DNA from 3 places in the Afipia sp. GW821-FHT04G03 genome. Region 3 is predicted to be linked to each of the others. Evidence: predicted binding sites of a transcription regulator. Region 3 holds the regulator's gene; each other region holds the start of a gene.
The links. Region 3 encodes LexA, which represses DNA repair genes until DNA is damaged. Its sites were predicted from a motif close to TGTTCNNNNTGTGTTCNG; they were not measured.
Positions count from the first base shown of each region.

Region 1: AC07UB_RS19540 (PA0069 family radical SAM protein) is a predicted target of LexA. The motif match lies at 1,853-1,870, and genes of this name have one in related genera.
Region 2: AC07UB_RS11775 (metallopeptidase family protein) is a predicted target of LexA. The motif match lies at 5,392-5,409, and genes of this name have one in related genera.

Region 1 covers NZ_JBWKSV010000004.1:295,850-302,631, reverse strand. Annotated here, with positions in the region: gene AC07UB_RS19555 (bifunctional helix-turn-helix transcriptional regulator/GNAT family N-acetyltransferase) at 1-555, opposite strand, end outside; gene AC07UB_RS19550 (glycosyltransferase family protein) at 643-1,215, opposite strand; gene AC07UB_RS19545 (DUF3551 domain-containing protein) at 1,395-1,727, opposite strand; gene AC07UB_RS19540 (PA0069 family radical SAM protein) at 1,892-3,052, shown strand; gene rnhB (ribonuclease HII) at 3,130-3,891, shown strand; gene AC07UB_RS19530 (glycosyltransferase family 39 protein) at 3,966-5,480, shown strand; gene AC07UB_RS19525 (MFS transporter) at 5,493-6,698, opposite strand.
Region 2 covers NZ_JBWKSV010000002.1:520,605-527,386, reverse strand. Annotated here, with positions in the region: gene rimM (ribosome maturation factor RimM) at 1-338, shown strand, start outside; gene trmD (tRNA (guanosine(37)-N1)-methyltransferase TrmD) at 355-1,083, shown strand; gene rplS (50S ribosomal protein L19) at 1,186-1,578, shown strand; gene AC07UB_RS11805 (VOC family protein) at 1,663-2,076, opposite strand; gene leuC (3-isopropylmalate dehydratase large subunit) at 2,212-3,624, shown strand; gene AC07UB_RS11795 (hypothetical protein) at 3,711-4,091, opposite strand; gene AC07UB_RS11790 (hypothetical protein) at 4,246-4,467, opposite strand; gene AC07UB_RS11785 (hypothetical protein) at 4,721-5,032, shown strand; gene AC07UB_RS11780 (hypothetical protein) at 5,063-5,377, opposite strand; gene AC07UB_RS11775 (metallopeptidase family protein) at 5,538-5,936, shown strand; gene leuD (3-isopropylmalate dehydratase small subunit) at 6,111-6,716, shown strand; gene AC07UB_RS11765 (HpcH/HpaI aldolase/citrate lyase family protein) at 6,718-6,782, opposite strand, start outside.
Region 3 covers NZ_JBWKSV010000001.1:653,239-660,020, forward strand. Annotated here, with positions in the region: gene trpC (indole-3-glycerol phosphate synthase TrpC) at 1-646, shown strand, start outside; gene moaC (cyclic pyranopterin monophosphate synthase MoaC) at 648-1,166, shown strand; gene AC07UB_RS03250 (molybdopterin molybdotransferase MoeA) at 1,343-2,551, shown strand; gene lexA (transcriptional repressor LexA) at 2,718-3,431, shown strand; gene AC07UB_RS03260 (ComEC/Rec2 family competence protein) at 3,442-5,721, opposite strand; gene AC07UB_RS03265 (glutamine--tRNA ligase/YqeY domain fusion protein) at 5,817-6,782, opposite strand, start outside.

The sequences.
Region 1 (6,782 bases), on a different contig from region 3:
AATATCCCAGCCAAATTCCTGCGCGTAGAGAAACCCGTGCTGTTGCACGACCCAGCCCATGTCGCCGGGCCTGTGCGTGCGCAGCGTCGCCTCCGGACGGGCCGCCGGCTCGTCGCCAAGCAATCGTTCGATGGTGGTCATCGCCTCGACCAGACGTTGCCCGCCATCGCCGGGAAGCGCGTCGATCATCTTGCCGACTTCCCGATGCGATGTGCGGTCGAGGCGCTCGAAGGCCTGCTTGCCCTTGGCGGTCAATGCCAGCTTGAACTGACGGCGATCCGACGGAACCGGCTTGCGTGTGATCAGCCCTTGTTCGGTGAACGCTTGAACGATCCGGCTGAGGTAGCCGGCGTCGAGGCCCAGCTCGGCGCCGATGTCCTTGGCGAGAGCGCCATCACCATGCGCCAGTTCGAACAGCACGCGGGCTTCGGCCAGCGTGAAGGGGCTTTCCAGCAGGTGCTGCTCGAGCACGCCGATCTTGCGCGTGTAGAACCGGTTGAACTGCCGGACGGCCGCGATCCGCGTGTCCTGACCGTCTTTGGAAGGTGCGCGCATCGGCGAACGTGCCTCGTCTTGTCCAGACGGGCATTCTCATGAAATTGTTGACGCGGTCAAGTATTATTGTTGACGCGGTCAACTACTTCAGGCGGCCACGAAAATCTTGGTTCTGAGCACCGCGCGGCCGGTGCGGCCAAGTTTCGAGATCAGTTTAGCCTCGGCGCGGCGCGTAGCCGGGGCATAGCCGCCGACGCGCTCATAATGGTCGCGGGAGATCAGCAGGCCTTGGTCAGCGGATGGGCCGGAAATAAACCGGGCGAGGGATTTCATCCCGTCGCGCACCGTCGCCTCCTCATAAGGCGAGCGCGCATAACGAAAGATGCCTGCGCGCTGACGTCCGCTCAGCGACACCCGCTGCATGAACTGGGCGGCCTCATCGATCCAGCCGGCTTCCAGTACGGCGCCGGGAAGCAGGAACAGCAGCCACGGCGACCGGCTTTGCTCCGCCCCTGCCGCGAGGGCCGCTGCGCGCGAGCCGTCGAATTTCAGGAAGTCGCATCCCGCGATGTCGGCCACGCGCTCGATCGTGTCGGAGCCCGGCCGGTCGACCAGCACGACCTTCTGCACGATTCCGGCGGCCGCCCCCGGAACGAGGGCAGCGAGGGTGGCAACGACAGGTTGCTCGACGCCTTCGGTGGGAATGACAACGCTGATCATGGGCCGGGGCTGGAATGCTCGTCCGTCAATGCCTAGTGCGGAACCGTTATCATCTTGTCACACTCAGGACAGCCCGTCAGGTGCAGCTTTTTGCGGCATTTGTTAACGGCGGACCCGCCCGGTCCAAACGAAAGCCCCGGCGAAAGTTCGCCGGGGCTTTTTGATGTCGAGACTATCGGTCAGTAGGCGCCGATGGTGATCCCGATGCCGGGCTGGCGGTAATAACCCGGTCCATCATTATAATATCCGGCGCCGTAAGCAGGGCCCGGCGCATAGGCGTAGGAATCCTCATATCCGCCATAACCGCCTCGCCATCCGGGATTGGACACGCACTGGCCGCCGGCGCCGCTCACGGTGCGTGCGCACGAGGCATAGGTCGGATAGCCGCAACTGCGGAAACTCTGTCCATCAGCTTGCGTCGCGCAGAATGCGCCTGCGGAGGCTGGCGTCGCCAAGAGAGCCGAGCCGGCAATCGCGGCGGCTGCGGCGGTCGAATAAAGCAATTCTCGCATAATCGTCTCCCTTCAATGGTCCGTCGGGCGGTCAACGCGGCAGGCAAACAAAAGCTCCGAAAAATCGGCGCTGAAAAATCAGGCTGAAAAATCAGCTCCAAAATTTCCTGTGAGCGCTGCGCGAGAGTTCTTGTTTTGTTCTCATTCGGTGCTATGTTCACCCCATGAGCCGTGCATCCCATGCCCTCAAACACCCGCCGGTCACGTCGCCCTCCGAGCCGGCGGGTGTTCCTTCTCCTTTTCCCGAGATCGAAGTCGCCATCGACCGCCAGCGGCGCAGGGGCCGCGGGGCGCAATCCAACGCCAGCGGGCGGTTTGAGGCCGAAGCCAGGGTTGTTTTCGACGACGGCTGGCAAAGCCTCGAAGAATTGCCGCCGTTCCAGACCACTGTCGCTCTCGACACCGCGCGCAAGGTCATCACCCGCAACGACTCGCCCGACATCGGTTTCGACCGCTCGATCAATCCCTATCGTGGGTGCGAGCATGGCTGTGTTTATTGCTTCGCGCGCCCGACCCACGCCTATCTTGGGCTCTCGCCGGGGCTGGATTTCGAATCCAGACTGTTCGCCAAGCCTGATGCGCCGGAATTGCTGGAGAAGGAACTGGCCGCACCGGGTTACGAGCCGCGCATGATCGCGATTGGCACCAACACCGATCCGTATCAGCCGATCGAGCGCGAGCATAAAATCATGCGCGGCATTCTCGAGGTTCTGGAGCGAACCGGGCATCCGGTCGGCATCGTGACGAAGTCTGCCTTGGTGACACGGGACATCGACATTCTGGCGCGGATGGCGAAGCGCAATCTCGCCAAGGTCGCGATTTCGGTGACAACGCTGGACCCGAAGCTGGCGCGCACCATGGAGCCGCGCGCGGCGACGCCGCCGAAGCGGCTGGAGGCGCTGCGGCTGCTGGCCGATGCGGGCATTCCCTCGACCGTGATGGTCGCGCCCGTGATTCCGGCGCTGAACGATTCCGAGATCGAGCGCATTCTCGATGCCGCCGCCCACGCCGGCGTGAAGGAAGCGAGTTACGTGCTGCTGCGGCTGCCGCTTGAAGTGCGCGACCTGTTCCGTGAATGGCTGATGGCGAACTATCCGGACAGATACCGCCATGTCTTTACGCTGATCCGTGACATGCGTGACGGCCGCGATTACGACTCGCAATGGGGAACGCGCATGAAGGGCACCGGCCCGATGGCGTGGATGATCGGACGGCGGTTCGAGATCGCGTGCGAGAAGCTCGGCCTCAACAAGCGGCGCTCGAAACTCACGACCGCCCACTTCGCGCGGCCCAGGCGCGCCAACGCGCAGCTTGATTTGTTCTAAAGCCGGCTCGGTTGAATAGCGGGCAAGAATGAAAATTCCGGCTTGCGGGGCGGCACGCGCGCCCGCAGCATCGCCGCATGATTCGGGATAAATCCGCAGCGGTTCCACAGGCAGCGAAACGCGCGCCGCGCAACGGCGTGGTTGCCGTGGCGCCGCCGAGCTTTCGGCGCGAGCGCGCGCTGATCAAGCGCGGCGTCTGGCCGGTCGCGGGCTGCGACGAGGCCGGTCGCGGTCCGCTGGCAGGTCCGGTGGTCGCCGCTGCCGTGATCCTCGATCCGAAACGGATTCCAAAAGGCATCGACGATTCCAAGCGCCTGACGCGGGAGCGCCGCGAGGCGCTGTTCGAGGAAATTTGCGCGACCGCGCTGGTCTCGGTCGCCGTCGCGCCGCCATCGCGGATCGACCGCGACAACATCCTTCGCGCGTCGCTATGGGCGCTGGCCCGGGCTGTTCATGCCTTGCCCGAAATGCCGCAGCATGTGTTCGTCGACGGACGCGACCGGCTGGATACGTCGTGCGAAAGCGAGGCCGTGATTGGCGGCGACGGCATTGTCATCTCGATCGCCGCGGCTTCGATCGTCGCCAAGGTCTCGCGTGACCGGCTGATGTGCCGGCTGGCGCTCGACCACCCTGGCTACGGTTTCGAGCGCCACATGGGTTACGGCGTTCCGGCCCATCTCGAAGCGCTCGACCGGCTCGGGCCGACGGTCCATCACCGCCGCTTTTTCGCGCCTGTTGCCGCCGCGCGGCAGAAACACGGCGCGGATCAGGACGGTGCGGCGGAGCCTGTTGAAATCGAGGCGGCGGTTGTGGCTGAGGATGCCGTTGCGGCCATCTGAGCGGTTCGGTTGCCGGATGGCTTGATGCGCCTTATCAGTGAGGCAGTCCCTCAGAATGCCGGTTCATACGTTTCATGCGTTTTACCTCCCTGATCGTTGAACTGGTTCGCGCCCGGCCGCGCCTGATCTTCTGGATCGTGGTGCTGGCGCAGGCGGCGGTGTGGCTGGTCCTGCCGTGGCTGCTGTACGGAAGCCCGCCGGGTGAGGTCGCGACCGTGCTGGCTTTCGGCCGGGAGTATCAGGTCGGCACACATCTTGGGCCGCCCGCCGCGTTCTGGCTCGCGGACATCGCTTTCCGTCTGTCCGGCAATCATATCTTCGGCGTCTACCTGCTGTCGCAGCTTTGCTTCATTGTGACGTTCTGGGCGCTGTTCAAACTCAGCCGCGCCATTGTCGGAGCGCAGCAGGCGGTGCTTGCCGTGTTGCTGACGGCGACGATCACCGCCTTTTCCTTTCCCGGCATCGAATTCGGCCCACTCATTCTGGCGCGTCCGTTGTGGGCGCTGGTGCTGCTTCATGCATGGCAAATCATCGGGCAGGGGCGGCGCAACGCGTGGTTCCTGTTGCCGGTCGAGGTCGGCCTGCTGGTGCTGACCACGCCGGCGGCGATTCCGCTGCTGGCCTTGCTGGCCATTTTCGCGGCGGCGACCGCGAGGGGCAGGCGCGCATTCGCATCGACCGATCCGCTCTATGCGGCTGTCGTCGTCATCGTGCTGGTATTGCCTTATGCGGTGTGGTGGCTGCGCGCGGATACGACCGCGCTGCCGCCATTGCCCGCGGCGGCCGAACTTCAGGACAGGCTGTTCGGCTGGATCGGGCTTCTCTCCGGCCTGCTGTTCGCGCTGTTTGGCGTGGCGCTGCTGGTGATCGCCAATTCCCGCTATCTGGAACGCAAGGCGGAAGATGCGCCGATCATCTATCGCCCGCCGCTCGATCCCTTCGCGCGGCTGTTCGTCTATGTTTTCGTACTGGTCCCCGCGATCACGCTCAGTTTCATGTCGGCGTTGTTCGGCAAGGACCAGATCATCGGCGGTGACGGCATTGCGCTGCTGCTTTCCGGGCTCGCGGTGGTGGTCACCGCGGGCGATCTCATTCCGCTGCGCCGGCAACAGTGGCTGCGCTCGGTCTGGCTCGTCATCATGGCGGCGCCGGTCGTCGTCGTTCTGGGCATCACGTTCATCCAGCCGTGGATTGGCAGCGCTGACGTTGGAACATCGCTTCCCGCGCGCGACATCGGCGTTTTCTTCGGCGAGAATTTCGAGCGGCGCACTGGCCGTCCGCTTGCGGCAGTCGCAGGCGATCCGCAGATCGCGACCTTGATCGGTTTCGCAGCACCCTCGCGTCCGCATGTGATGCTCGATGCGACGCCGCAACAGACGCCTTGGATTACCCCGGCATCGTTCAACGAGACCGGCGGCGTGGTGGTCTGGCGCGCGGCGGATACGGCTGGCACGCCACCCGCTGACATCGTGAAACGGTTTCCCGGTCTTGTGCCGGAAGTGCCGCGCGCGTTCGAGCACAAGGTGCGGGGCCGTCAGGCGCTGCTGCGGATCGGCTGGGGCATCGTGCGACCGCAGGCATCCCGATAGGCGAGAGCGGGGTTACACGGATACTCGCCGCTGCATCATCGCGGAAAGAGCGAGGCCTGCGAGCGCAATGGCCACCGCTGGGAACACGACGATGTTGACCATCGACCAGCCGTAGCTGGCGAGCAACTGGCCCGATGAGAACGAGCCGATCGCCACCAGCCCGAACACGATGAAATCGTTGAAGGCCTGAACTTTCTTGCCTTCCTGCGGACGGTGCGTCTCGACAATCAGTGCCGATGCGCCGACGAACGAAAAATTCCAGCCCATGCCGACCATGAACAGGGCGGCCCAGAAATGCGGCGCGGTGATGCCAGACAATCCAATCGTCGCGGCGGTCGCCTCCAGCAGAAGGCCGAGTGCCGCGATCTTCGCCGCGCCGAACCGCAAGATCAGCGAACCGGTGAAGAAGCTCGGCGCGAACATCGCGACAATGTGCCATTGGATGCCGAAATTGGAATCGCTGAGACTCAGTCCGCAGAACTTCATCGCCAGCGGCGCGGATGTCATCAGCAGGTTCATGCCCGTAAAGGAAACCGCGCCGCACACCGCCGCCGCGATGAATCGCGGTTGCCGCACGATCTCCAGCAGCGGTCGTCCTCCCGCCAGATGTGCAGGAGGAGGTTTGGGCGCATCGACGGTCGACAGCACGGCCATCGCCACCAGCGCGACCAGTGCCTGAACCAGAAAGCTTACGGCGAAGAGATACGGCGGCCAGATATCCATGGTCCACTGCACAAGTTGCGGACCGAGTACGCCGGCGAACACGCCGCCGGCCATCACCCACGAAATCGCTTTCGGGCGATACGCGGCGCTGGCGCCGTCCGTCGCCGCAAAACGGTAGGACTGCGACACCGCGCCATAGAGTCCGCCGAGAAATGTCGCGAAGCAGAACAGGACGAATGAGCCTTGCAGGATGGCGACAGCGGCGACGACACCGCACAGCGCCCCACATCCGGTGCCTGCGATGAATGCGGCGCGCCGGCCAAACGCTTGCGAGATCATGCCCGTGGGCAACGTGCCGGCAGCGAGCCCCAGCACGTAGATCGAGAGCGGCAAGGTCGCGAGCGAAATGCTGGGGGCGAGCGTTGCGCCGACGATCGAGCCGGTTGCAAAAATGACCGCCGCATTGGCGCCGGTCAAAGCTTGCGCTGCCGCAAGCCGTTTGACGTTTGCACGTGCGCGGGTGTCGTTGGTCGTCTCTGCCGTGTTAGCCGTCACATTCCACCCGGGGCTGTTTCTTGGTTATTTCTTTCATGCTTATGGATGGAAATAGGAGATTCTTCCACGTGCAATCCCGTGATG
Region 2 (6,782 bases), on a different contig from region 3:
AGGGCATCGCCACGCGCGAAGACGCCGAGCGCGTCAACGGTATCGAACTCTATATCGCGCGCGACAGGCTGCCGCCGACCGAGACGGGCGAATACTATCATGCCGACCTGATCGGACTGCGCGCCGTCGATGTGGCGGGCGCGGCCATTGGCAAGGTTCTCGCGGTGCATAATTTCGGCGCCGGCGACATCATCGAAATCGCTCCGCCGCAGGGGCCGACACTGCTGCTGCCGTTCACAGATGCGGTGGTGCCTACCGTCGATCTCGCGGACGGTCATGTGGTGATCGTCATGCCAGGCGAGATCGAAGGCGACACACCGGACACCGCGGACATCTGAAATCAGGACCACCGACATGTGGCGCGCCACCGTGCTCACGCTGTTTCCGGAGATGTTTCCCGGCCCGCTCGGCATCAGCCTCGCGGGCAAGGCGCTCGCATCGGGATTGTGGGCGCTGGAGGCGCGCGACATTCGCGATGCCGCCACTGACAAGCACCGCAGCGTCGATGACACCCCGGCCGGCGGCGGACCCGGCATGGTGCTGCGCGCGGACGTGCTGGCGGCGGCCATCGATAGCGCAAATACCGATCCCGCCCGCCCGCGCCTGCTGATGAGCCCGCGCGGCGCACCGCTGACCCAGAACAGGGTCGCGGAACTCGCCGCCGGCCCGGGCCCCATGATCGTCTGCGGCCGGTTCGAGGGGGTCGATCAGCGGGTCATCGAGGCCCGTGGGCTCGAGGAAATCTCCGTGGGGGACTATGTCCTGTCGGGGGGCGAAATCGCCGCCCTGGCCCTGATAGACGCCTGCGTGCGGCTTCTGCCGGGGGTCATGGGTAAGCTAAGTTCCGGAACCGACGAGAGTTTCTCGGATGGATTGCTGGAATACCCCCAATACACCCGGCCCCAGATGTTCGAGGACCGTCCGATTCCGGATATTCTGGTGTCCGGCGACCACGCCCGGATCGAGGCCTGGCGGCGGGCCGAGGCCGAGGCCCTGACAAAAGCCCGGCGGCCGGACCTCTGGGCGGCCAAAAAAGCCCAAAACACCTTCCCGAAGCCGCCAAAAAACACGACGAAAGGGTGACAACCCGCCGGTGATGGCGTATACGACCGGCCAATCCGTGCACGTGCTGGATACGAATTTCCGCGCAGCCCCTTCCGGGCGCGCCGCCGATGGAGTTTTGCGATGGACCTCATTCAAGAAATCGACAAGGAGCAGCTCGAAAAGCTCTCCGCCGGGAAGACCATTCCCGATTTCGGACCGGGCGATACCGTGATCGTCAACGTGAAGGTTGTCGAAGGCGAGCGTTCGCGCGTGCAGGCCTATGAAGGCGTCTGCATCGGCCGTCACGGCGGCGGCATCCATGAGAGCTTCACCGTTCGCAAGATTTCATACGGCGAAGGTGTCGAGCGCGTGTTTCCGGTTTATTCGCCGATGATCGACTCGATCAAGCTCGTGCGCCGCGGCAAGGTACGTCGCGCCAAGCTGTATTATCTGCGCGGTCTGCGCGGCAAGTCGGCGCGTATCGTCGAGAAGCAGGACAACCGCGAAGCGCCGAAGGCGGCTTCCGGCGCATAATCAAGCAACGCTTGATGATTTGAAATCAAAGCGCGGCTCATGGCCGCGCTTTTTTCTTTGGCCAGCTTAGCATAGCCCGTAGCGCTATTTCTGCTTGAGCGGCCCGTTCATGATCCAGCGATGGCCGAACGGGTCGCGCACAATGGCGGTTCGCGTACCCCAGAACGAATGGGTCGGCGTCACCTCGCCTTTAGCACCAAGCTTCGTGGCGCGCGCGAACACGTCGTCCACCTGTTCCGCACTCGAGAATTCCAGACTGACCGACATGGTCACCGGCTCTCCCGGCAATGGCGTCCGCGCCGTGCCGAATTCTGGAAACGCATCCGACAGGAACAACGCACCGCCGTTGATCTCGAGTTCGCAATGCAGGATGCGCAGGCCGTCGAGTGCCGGCATCAGCGCCTTCTGCTTGGCGTCGAAAGCGGCGGTGTAGAAGGCGATCGCGCCCGCAGCAGGGGTAACGGTCAAATAGGGCGCAACCGGCGGGCGTGCGGTCATTGTGCGATCCTGCGTAAGCTATTATGTCGTCAGGATACTTTCCCCCCTCCCGTTAAGCGAGTAAAAAGGGGCGGAACTGAAAACCCGCGGCCCGGAGGCCGCAACACCCATCCGGACAGGTTAATCGGACACCCAATGGCCAAAGCGACCACACTCTACGACAAGATCTGGAACGACCATCTGGTCCACGAGGCCGAGGACGGCACCTGCCTGCTCTATATCGACCGGCATCTTGTCCATGAGGTGACCTCGCCGCAGGCCTTCGAAGGACTGCGCACGACCGGCCGCAAGGTCCGTGCGCCGAAGAAGACGCTCGCCGTGGTTGATCACAACGTCCCGACCACCGATCGTTCGAAACCGAATCCCGATCCGGAAAGCGCCGAACAGATCGCAGCGCTCGCGGAGAATGCGCGCGAGTTCGGCGTCGAGTACTTCAACGAGTTCGACAAGCGTCAGGGCATCGTGCATGTCATCGGCCCCGAGCAGGGCTTCACGCTGCCGGGCACGACGATCGTCTGCGGCGACAGCCACACCTCGACGCATGGCGCGTTCGGCGCGCTTGCGCACGGCATCGGCACGTCGGAAGTCGAACACGTGCTCGCCACGCAAACGTTGATCCAGAAGAAAGCAAAGAACATGCGCGCGACCGTCGATGGCGCATTGCCCGACGGTGTCACCGCGAAGGACATCATTCTGGCGATCATCGGCGAGATCGGCACCGCAGGCGGCACTGGCTTCGTGCTCGAGTACGCCGGTGAGGCTATTCGCGCGCTGTCGGTCGAAGGCCGCATGACTGTCTGCAACATGTCGATCGAAGGCGGCGCGCGCGCAGGCCTGATTGCCCCCGACGAGAAGGCCTACGAATTCCTGAAGGGCCGCCCGATGTCGCCGAAAGGCGCCGACTGGGATGCCGCCATGCGCTACTGGGAAACGCTGCGCACCGACGACGGCGCGCATTTCGATGCGGAGATTCGTCTCGATGCCGCGAAGCTGCCGCCGATCGTGACATGGGGCACGTCGCCGGAAGACGTGGTGTCGATTTCAGGCATGGTGCCGGACCCGGCGAAAATCGAGGATGAAGCCAAGCGCCTCTCCAAGCAGCGCGCGCTTGAGTATATGGGCCTCGTCGCCGGGACGAAGATCACCGACATCAAGCTCGATCGCGTCTTCATCGGCTCCTGCACCAATGGCCGCATCGAAGACTTGCGCGCCGCCGCGAAGGTTGTCGCCGGCCACACCGTCAACGGCAATCTCAATGCGATGATCGTGCCGGGTTCAGGTCTCGTGAAGGAGCAGGCCGAGGCCGAAGGGCTCGACAAGATTTTCATCAAGGCCGGCTTCGAGTGGCGCGAGCCGGGTTGCTCGATGTGCCTCGCGATGAATCCCGACAAGCTGTCGCCAGAAGAGCGTTGCGCGTCGACCTCGAACCGCAACTTTGAAGGCCGTCAGGGCTTCAAAGGCCGCACCCACCTGGTGTCGCCTGCCATGGCCGCAGCCGCAGCGATCGCCGGACACTTCGTCGATATCCGCGAGTGGCATACAACCTGAGCAGGCCAACCCCCGTCTCATCGCCGATGACATAAAAACAGGCGCTCTTTCGAGCGCCTGTTTTTGTTTGGTGGTTCGGGGCGAATTTAGAAGCCAAAGCCGAAACCGATCGCCGGTCCGAAGCCATAACCGTAACCATAAGGCCGATAGCCGTAGCCATATGGACGATAGCCGTAGCCATAAGGGCGGTAGTAGCCGTACGGCCGATAATAGTAAGGCCGCGGACGATAGTAGTAAGGCCGGTAGTAGGGACGATAATAGGGCCGGTAATAACGCGGGCCATAATAATATCCGTAACGCCGATAGTGGCGGCGGCGCGCACTGACATCCGTCGGCTTGGCATCGGCCAGACGCGCATCATGCGACACCGCAGGCGTCGGCTGTGCGGCGCTCGCAGGCGCAAGTGACATCCAGCCGGCAATTGAAAGAGCGGCAGCGACAGCCGCGGCTCCCACGAACTTTCTCATTGCAGTTCTCCTCAGATCGTTGCTCCACACGTTTAAGATAACGCGCACCACCGATTTCCGTTCACCACTCCGCCAACTAGCCAGCGTTGAATCTTGGGCCCGGGCGGGACCGCCTTCCGCTTCAAGCGGAATAAACAATCTGCCCCGTCCGGCATTAGGATGACTTCGGATTTGCAGCAAGATCATGACGCGGGCATTTCACCGTTTTGGTAAAGGCGCCGTTGTCGGCCGACGCGACATCAGTACCAGTGATGGCGGCGATGCCAGTGATGACGGTGGTGCCAATGGCGGCGGTGGTGCCAGCCATGGTGCCGATGCCAGCCGCGATGCCGGTGCCAGCGGTGATGGCCGCGCCAATGGACCTGCGTCGTGACATCCTCGGTTGCCAGCTTCGTAGAAGTCGAAGCGGCCGGGTTGAGAAGCGACACCGCCTGCGCACGGTCAACTGGCGCTGCGACCGCCAGCAGGCCGGCAACGGCCGCAAGCCCGAAAATTGTTCTGACGTTCATCTTCATGAATTCTCTCCCTTGGTCTGCGAGTTGAAACGAACCCCGGCGCATCGCGTTCCATCGATGCCGATGCATGTCCACGCCGGACGACGTGGCAGCAGGCTAAAAAGAGCGAGGTGAATGCGTCCTGAATGTCCGCGCCGTATTCATGAACGCACTTTCAGCGTTGCCGTTCGTGAACCTGAAACAAGACCGGCGCGTATCTCTGAAAGGAACCAGAGGAGAGTTGTGATGGCGCACGTCTCACGATTGATGCTCGCAAGCAATGCATTGATGATGTTGCTCGCAGGTCATGCCCACGCGTCGCAAGGACCGGGCACTACGCCGGGAACAGCCGGCACGTTCACGCAGGTGGCGATGGCCATCGCTGTTTATGGATTATGCGCGGCGGCGATTGCCGCGGGCGCAATCGGCACGTTCAGGAAAAAATGAGACTATGAAAACAATCGCGCGGAGTGCGGGTTACCCGCGCCAATGGCAGTTCATGCGCGGCACGATCACCGTTCCGCTCGGACGGTATTCCTGCTCGTAATACGTGTTGCAGACCCGCACCGAATTCGGCCCCGGATAATTTGAACCGCGATAGACCGGGACGCGGCGCGGTGCGCGCCGAATGACCCTGCGGCTCTGCGCGGAAAAGTCCTGCACCATCGGCCCTGAAGTCCGCGCCTGTGGCGTCGCCGCGACCGCCGGCGTCTCTGCCCGTGCACTGCCTGGCATCGCCAGCGCAATCGCGCCCGCGCAAAGACCAAAAAGAATTGCCGAAGTCCGCATCATGGTGGCGTCCCGTGCTTTCAATTCGCGTTCCGTGAGCGGCAACGTCTCCGATTGAGACGGGCGCGTCAACATCAAGAAGCCGCCGGTCGAAGCCCTGCTGCGGCAATCCAGCGTCCGATGCACTCTTGGCCCCGCCCGCCAAGCCCTCTAAACAAGGCCGATGTGGCCGACAGCAAAATCCCCCACCCTTGAGGACATCGAATCCATCGCGCATGACGCCTACGCGCGCCTGCCCAAACATTTCCGGGACCTGTGCGAAGGACTGATCATCCAGACCGACGACTTCCCCTCGGATGAGGTTCTCGAGGAGATGAAAGCGCAGAGCGAGTTCGATCTGCTCGGGCTCTTCCAGGGCGTCGGCCTGCCGTTCCGCTCGAGCGGCGATATCGCGCCGATGCCGAACATGATCTGGCTCTATCGTCGCCCCATCCTCGATTACTGGGCCGAGCATGACGAGACGCTCGGCCATATCGTCACGCACGTTCTGGTGCACGAGATCGGCCACCATTTCGGCCTGTCGGACGACGACATGGAGGCCATCGAGGCGAGCGTGATCTAAGGCGTGATCCCGAAAAGCGGGATCCGGTTTTCGGACAAGATCTGCCCCTTCACGCAGCGCACGCCGCACGTCTGCGCATGGCGTTCATGATGTGTCCTCCCTCAGCGCATAGCCTTGACGGCCACGATGATGTATTTAGAACAGCTCAAATTGCATCCGGTTCACGGGAACATCATGGACAAGTTTACGACACTCGAAGGCGTGGCGGCACCCTTGAAGATCATCAATGTCGACACCGACATGATCATCCCGAAGCAGTACCTCAAGACCATCAAGCGCACTGGCCTCGGCAAGGGCCTGTTCTCCGAACAGCGCTACAAGGACGACGGCAGCGAGAACCCGGATTTCGTGCTCAACAAGCCTTCCTATCGCAAGGCCAAGATTCTTGTGGCCGGCGACAATTTCGGTTGCGGATCGAGCCGCGAACACGCGCCCTGGGCGCTGGCCGACTTCGGCATCCGCTGCGTCATCTCGACGTCGTTCGGCGATATTTTCTACAACAACTGCTTCAAGAACGGGATCCTGCCGATCCGGGTGTCGCAGGACGAACTCGACAAGCTGTTCGACGACGCCGACCGCGGTGCCAACGCCACGCTGACAGTCGATCTCGAAAAGCAGGAAATCCGCGGGCCCGACGGCGGCACGATCAAGTTCGAGATCGATCCGTTCCGCAAGCATTGCCTGTTCAACGGCCTCGACGACATCGGCCTCACGATGGAGAAGGGCCAGTCCATCGACGTGTTCGAGGCGAAGGAAAAAGCCTCGCGGCCGTGGTTGTAATTTAGTTCGTCTTCAAAGCCGTGATCGCGTCAGCAATCGCGATAGTGCGCTTCGCCATCTCGACAT
Region 3 (6,782 bases):
GATCAAGAAGGCCTCGCCGTCGAAGGGGCTCATTCGCGCGGATTTCGATCCGCCAGTTCTGGCGAAAGCCTATGAGGCCGGCGGCGCAGCGTGTCTCTCGGTGCTGACCGACACGCCGTCGTTCCAGGGCTCGCTCGCGTTCATGGTCGCAGCACGCGCAGCGGTCTCGCTGCCGGTGCTGCGCAAGGATTTCATGTACGACACCTATCAGGTGGCCGAGGCCCGCGCGCACGGCGCAGACTGCATCCTGATCATCATGGCCGCGCTCGATGATGCAGCGGCGAAGGATATCGAGGACGCGGCCTTCGCCCATGGCATGGACGTGCTGCTCGAAGTTCACAATCGCGAAGAACTCGATCGCGCGCTGACGCTGCGTTCACCCCTGCTCGGCGTCAATAACCGCAACCTGCGCACATTCGAGACGACGCTCGCCACCAGCGAAGAACTCGCGCCGCTGATTCCGAAGGATCGCGTCAGCGTGGGCGAAAGCGGAATCTTCGCGCCGCAGGATCTTGCGCGCCTCGAGAAGGTCGGTATGTCGACCTTCCTCGTCGGCGAAAGCCTGATGCGGCAGGCCGACGTCGCGGCCGCCACCCGCACGCTGCTGGCGCGCGACGGTGCGCAGCGCGCCACCGGGACGCGCTGACGTGGCCAAAAAATCCAGGACAAAGTCAAAGACAAAAGCAGGCTCCGCCCTCACCCACATCGACGCCAAGGGCGAGGCCCGCATGGTGGATGTTTCGGCAAAGCCCGACACCGAGCGCGTGGCGGTGGCCGAGGGCCATGTTGTCATGACCCGCAAGACGCTCGATCTGATCGTGAAGGGCAACGCCACCAAGGGCGACGTGCTCGGCACCGCGCGCGTCGCCGGGATCATGGCGGCGAAGCGCACCTCCGATCTCATTCCGCTTTGTCATCCGCTGGCGCTCTCGAAAGTCACCATCGACATCACGCCCGACACCAAGCTGCCCGGCTGCCGCGTGCGCGCGACGGTGAAGGTCAAGGGCCCCACCGGCGTGGAGATGGAAGCGCTGACCGCCGTGTCGGTGGCATGTCTCACGATCTACGACATGGTGAAGGCCGTCGAGCGCGGCATTCATATCGAAGGCGTTCGCCTCGTCGAGAAAAAGGGCGGCAAGTCCGGCCATTATCTCGCCGACTACTAGTGGTCCGGTTTTAACATTCGCACCCCGTTTCAGCAGGCCTTTATGCGAATGTTAAAACCAAAGGACCACTAGCAAATATAGACTTCGAGTGGAGTTTCGGATTTGACATTCGCTTTGCGTACTCGCTGCGGGGTGGAAGCGAATGTCAAATCCACTCCACTCGTAAGGAGCGTCCCATGGCGCTGATGCCGGTCGCCGAAGCCTATGCCGCCGTCCTCAAGGACGCAGCCGCGCTTCCCGAAGAAATGGCCGCGCTGAACGACGCGTTTCATCGCACGCTGTCCCGTGACATCGCAGCATTGCGCACCCAGCCGCCCGCCGACATGTCGGCGATGGACGGATATGCGGTTCGCGCCGCCGATGCTGTTTCGGGCGCACGCCTGAAAGTCATTGGCGAAGTCGCCGCCGGCCGCCCGTTCAATGCGACCGTCGGCGCGGGACAAGCCGCGCGCATTTTCACCGGCGGCGTGATCCCGGCCGGGACCGACGCCGTCATCATTCAGGAAGACACCGCGCGCGACGGCGACACCGTGATCGTCAACGAGGCCATCGCGGCGGGAAAAAACATCCGGCCGGCGGGCATCGATTTCCGCGAAGGCGAAACAGGGCTGCGGCGGGGATCGCTCCTGACCGACCGCGCGCTTGCGCTGGCCGCGAGCATGAACCATCCGCAACTGCCGGTGCATCGCCGCCCAAGGGTCGCGATCCTCGCGACCGGCGATGAACTGGTCGTGCCGGGCACAAAGCCCGCGCCGGGCCAGATCGTCCACAGCAACGTGTTCGCGCTGTTCGCGCTCGCGCGCAACGAAGGCGCGGACCCCATCGATCTCGGCATCGCGCGCGATACGCTCGAGTCGACAACCGATGCCATCCGGCGCGCGCGCGATCTTGGCGTCGATGTTCTTGTGACCACCGGCGGCGCTTCCGTCGGCGACCACGATCTTGTTCAGACTGCGCTGAAAGCCGAAGGCGTCGACATGGCTTTCTGGAAAATCGCGCTGCGGCCCGGAAAGCCGATGATGCACGGACGGCTCGGGCCGATGCGCGTGCTCGGCCTGCCCGGCAACCCGGTGTCATCCTATGTCTGCGCCTTCCTGTTTCTGGTGCCGCTCATCCGCGCGCTGTCGGGACGAACCCAGGTCGATCATGTCCTGGAGCGGGCCGTGCTGGGGCGCGAGCTGCCAGCCAACGACAAGCGGCAGGATCATCTGCGGGCCCGGCTTGAGACAGGCGCTGAGGGCGTGCCCGTCGCAACCTCGGTAGGCCCTCAGGACAGTTCTCTGGTGGGCAATCTGGCGGCGGCGGATGCGCTTATCGTCCGCCCACCCTTCGCACCAGCGGCCCCTGCCGGCTCGCCCTGCACGATCCTCCGGCTTCCCAACTAAAGCTCCCCGTCGTTGACGTGAAATTAAGGGGTTGCGGAACACATATGGAACAGATAGTGTTCGTTCATGATTTGTTTCGAGTGACTCGCAACTCCTGATTGGCCGTCCAACGGTCCGTATCCAGAGAGGCGCGGCATCGGAGCAAAGGCGATCGGGGACCAGATAGATGCTGACACGCAAACAATACGAGCTTCTGCGCTTCATCAACGAGCGGCTGAAGGAAGCTGGTGTTCCGCCCTCGTTCGACGAAATGAAGGACGCGCTGGACTTGCGCTCCAAGTCCGGCATCCACCGGCTGATCACGGCTCTGGAAGAACGCGGCTTCATCCGCAGGCTCGCCAACCGTGCCCGCGCGATTGAAGTCATCAAACTGCCGGAGCTTGGGAATTCGGGTGCCGGCGGCAACGGCCGTCGCGGATTCACCCCCAGCGTCATCGAGGGCAACCTCGGCAAGGTCCGCAGCAGTAGCTCCGCTGGCCACGAGGACGATACGAACTTCCCCGTCTCCGTGCCGGTCATGGGACGGATCGCGGCCGGTACGCCCATCGAGGCGCTCCAAACCCGCAGCCACACCATCAGCCTGCCGCCCGACATGCTCGGGTCTGGCGAACACTACGCCCTCGAAGTGCGCGGCGATTCCATGATGGAAGCCGGTATTCTCGACGGCGACACCGTGCTGATCCAGCGCAACGACAGCGCCGACACCGGCGACATCGTGGTCGCGCTGATCGACGAGGAAGAAGCCACCCTGAAGCGTTTCCGGCGGCGCGGCGCATCCATTGCGCTTGAGCCTGCCAACTCGGCCTATGAAGTCCGGATCCTGCCGCCCAACCGCGTGCGCATTCAGGGCAAGCTGATCGGCCTGCTCCGGAAGTATTGAGCCTCGAGAATTAATCGTCCGGCTGGAGGTCGCTTTCGGCGGGCGTCGCATCGACAGAGCGCGCCGGGACATTCGGCCGAGACGCCGGAGTCTGTGACTCATCCTCCGCAACTGCCGCAGACCATGGGCGATCGACGTCGCGCGGCCTGATGGCTGTGACGGCATAGCCGTCGGCGGTCTTGCGCAAGGCGAGCGTGCCGCGCCTGCGCAGCGTGTCCTGATCCAGCACCATGGCCGCACAATCAGCGGGCGCCTGCCGCAACGTCACGATCACGGCGGCCCGCGCGCAGTCGTCCGCGAAAGCTCCAGGTTTCAGCGTGAGAGCGATGGTGGCGCCGCCTTCCGCTTGCACCACGCATCCCGCATGGTCGCAGGACACACCATCTATCAGCGACGGATCGGCCGCCGTGCGGGTATCGGCATCGGCGGCCAGCCATTCGCGCGACAGGAAAGCATCCTTGCCGGTGCGCATCAGGCGCAGCCTGCCATCCTTGCCGCGTACCCCGACAGTGTGCCCATCGCCAGCCACGAGAATATCCGGCTGCGGTGTCGTCAGCGCCCACGCCGTTGCGAGCACGATCAGCCCCGCTCCTACCCAGCGCAGCGGCGTCCGCAACAGACCGAGCACGATGATGCCCGCGCTCATCGCGGCCAATGGCCCGGCCCCGAACGCCGCAAGCCGTCCGATGGCGCCGGGCAATGCGGCGACCCATTGCGCCACCGCGATCATCCAGCCGATGCCGACATCCATCAGCCGCCAGAACACGCCGTCGAAGCCGAACGGCATGGCGAGCAGCCCCAGCAATCCGGCCGGCATCACCAGCACCGACACCACCGGCATCGCAGCAAGATTGGCCAGCACGCCGTAAGGCGTCACGCGATGAAAGTGAAACGCCGCATAAGGCATCGTCGCAAATCCCGCGACCAGCGACGCCAGCGCCAGCATCGTGATTTCGCGGCCGCCCCACAACGCGGCGCGCGCCACCTGCGTATTGTCCGGCGACGCGAACAGGTTCGGCATCCCGAGTTGAACCAGCGCTACAAGTCCCAGCGTTGCCGCGAACGACATCTGGAAGCTCGGATGCACCAGCGCCTCCGGCGCGATCAGCAGCACGATCATGGCCGCAACCGCGAGGGTGCGGAACGTGATGGCGCGGCGGTCGACCATCACCGCGATCAGCACCACCGCCGTCATGAAGAACGAGCGTTGGGTCGCGACTTCCGCGCCCGACAACAGCAGATAGAACAACGCCGCGACGAAGGCCGCCGCCGCCGACCATTTCTTGATCGGGAACGTCACCGTTAATCCGGGAAACAGCGCGAGCAGCGCACGCACCGCGAAGAACACGACGCCCGCCACCACCGCCATGTGATAGCCGGAGATCGACAGCACATGGCCAAGCCCGGAGATAAACATGGCGTCATTCACCGGCGTGGAAATCGCGTCGCGGCGTCCGGTGAGCAGCGCCGTTGCAATGGCGCGTGAATCGCCGTTGAGCACACTACGAATCCGCGCGTCGATTGCATCGCGCATCCCCTGCATCGTCGCGGCATAACGTAGATATGTGCCGCCGCTGCGCGGCGCCTCGATGGTCTTGATCGCGCCCATCGCGAATCCGGATGCGCCGATCCCGGCGAAATACATGTCGCGGCCAAAATCGTAACTGCCGGGGCGCAGCGGCGACAGCGGCGGCAGTAGCCGCGCCTTCAGCTCAACAAAACTGCCGACCGCAGGCGCAGTGCCCTTCTTGACCGACAGCCGCACACGTTCGAGTTTGATTTCGCTGCGCGGAGCTTCCATCTCTTCCACGCGCAGCACGAAGCGATCGGTGCGCTCGCGCTCATCGCGGGTTTCGACAAAGCCCTTCATGGTCACGGCGAATATCGGACGCGCCAGCACGCCATGCGCGACCCGGGCGGTCTTGAGCGCGGCCGTCGCGAAGCCCGCCGCGAGCGCGGCCAGCATCACCACCGCCGGAAACATCGGGTGCCTACGCGCGAGGAACGCTGCGATGCAGAGGACGGCCGCAGTCACGGCGGCAACGGACGCAACTGGCTCGCGGTCCACCGCGAAATACGCTGCGATGCCTGTGCCGAACGCGACCGGCACCCAGGGCAACAACCGCCCCGGTCCCGCTTCGGCGCGCAACCAGCTTTTCAGAAGGCCGATCCACGACGACCAGAGACCCGCGCCGCTTTCGGCGGCTGAGCCGGCCTGCGCAGCACCCCGCGGCGGCCAGGTGGTCACCCGGCCTTGTGTGCGCCGCTGATCGTTGTCCCGGCTGGCCATCGCGCCGCCCCGCCCGCGCGTCCCCGCGATCGGATGCTACCTGACGGTGCATCAAAAGGGACAGCGGAACGGATGCAGAATGCGCGACTATATCTTCACGCTTCGGATGCAACCTTGGCCCAGGTGTCGCGCAATCCAACGGTGCGGTTGAACACCAGCTTGCCGGGCGTGGAGTCGCGGTCGCGGCAGAAGTATCCCTGCCGCTCGAACTGCATCGTGCCGGGATCGTTCGCGCCGGCCAGCGACGGTTCGACCATCGCCGTCACGACCTCGAGCGAGTCCGGATTGATCTGTGACGCGAAGTTGGCGGCGTCGGGCTGCTGCGCCGAGAACAGAAGATTGTAGAGCCTCACCTCAGCCGGCACTGCGTCCGACGCGGCGACCCAGTGGATCGTCCCCTTCACCTTGCGGCCGTCGGGCGCGTTGCCGCCCCGGGTTTCTGGGTCGTAGGTGCAGCGCAGTTCGATCACTTCGCCCGCGGCATTCTTGATGACGTCGCGGCAGGTGATGAAATAGCCGTAGCGCAGCCTCACCTCTTTGCCCGGTGCAAGCCGGAAAAACTTTTTTACCGGCGTTTCCATGAAGTCGTCGTGCTCGATGTAAATTTCACGCCCGAACGGAATCTGCCGCGATCCCAATGCCGGCACCTCCGGATGATTGACGGCGTCGAGATGTTCGACCTGCCCCTCCGGATAATTTTCGATCACCACCTTGAGCGGACGCAGCACGGCCATGCGGCGCGGCGCGCTCTTGTTGAGCGTCTCGCGGACCACGAAGTCGAACATGCCGATGTCCACGGTGCTGTTCGCCTTGGCGACACCGATCCGCTTCACGAATTCACGCAGCGCCTCCGCCGGCACGCCACGCCGCTGCAAACCCGCAAGCGTCGGCATGCGCGGATCGTCCCAGCCGGTGACATGCCCGCCACGCACCAGTTCCGTCAGCACGCGCTTGGACAGCAGCGTGTGGGTGACATTGAGACGCGCGAATTCGTACTGCCGCGGGCGCGACGGCACCGGAAGATTCTCGATGAACCAGTCGTAGAGCGGCCGATGATCGGC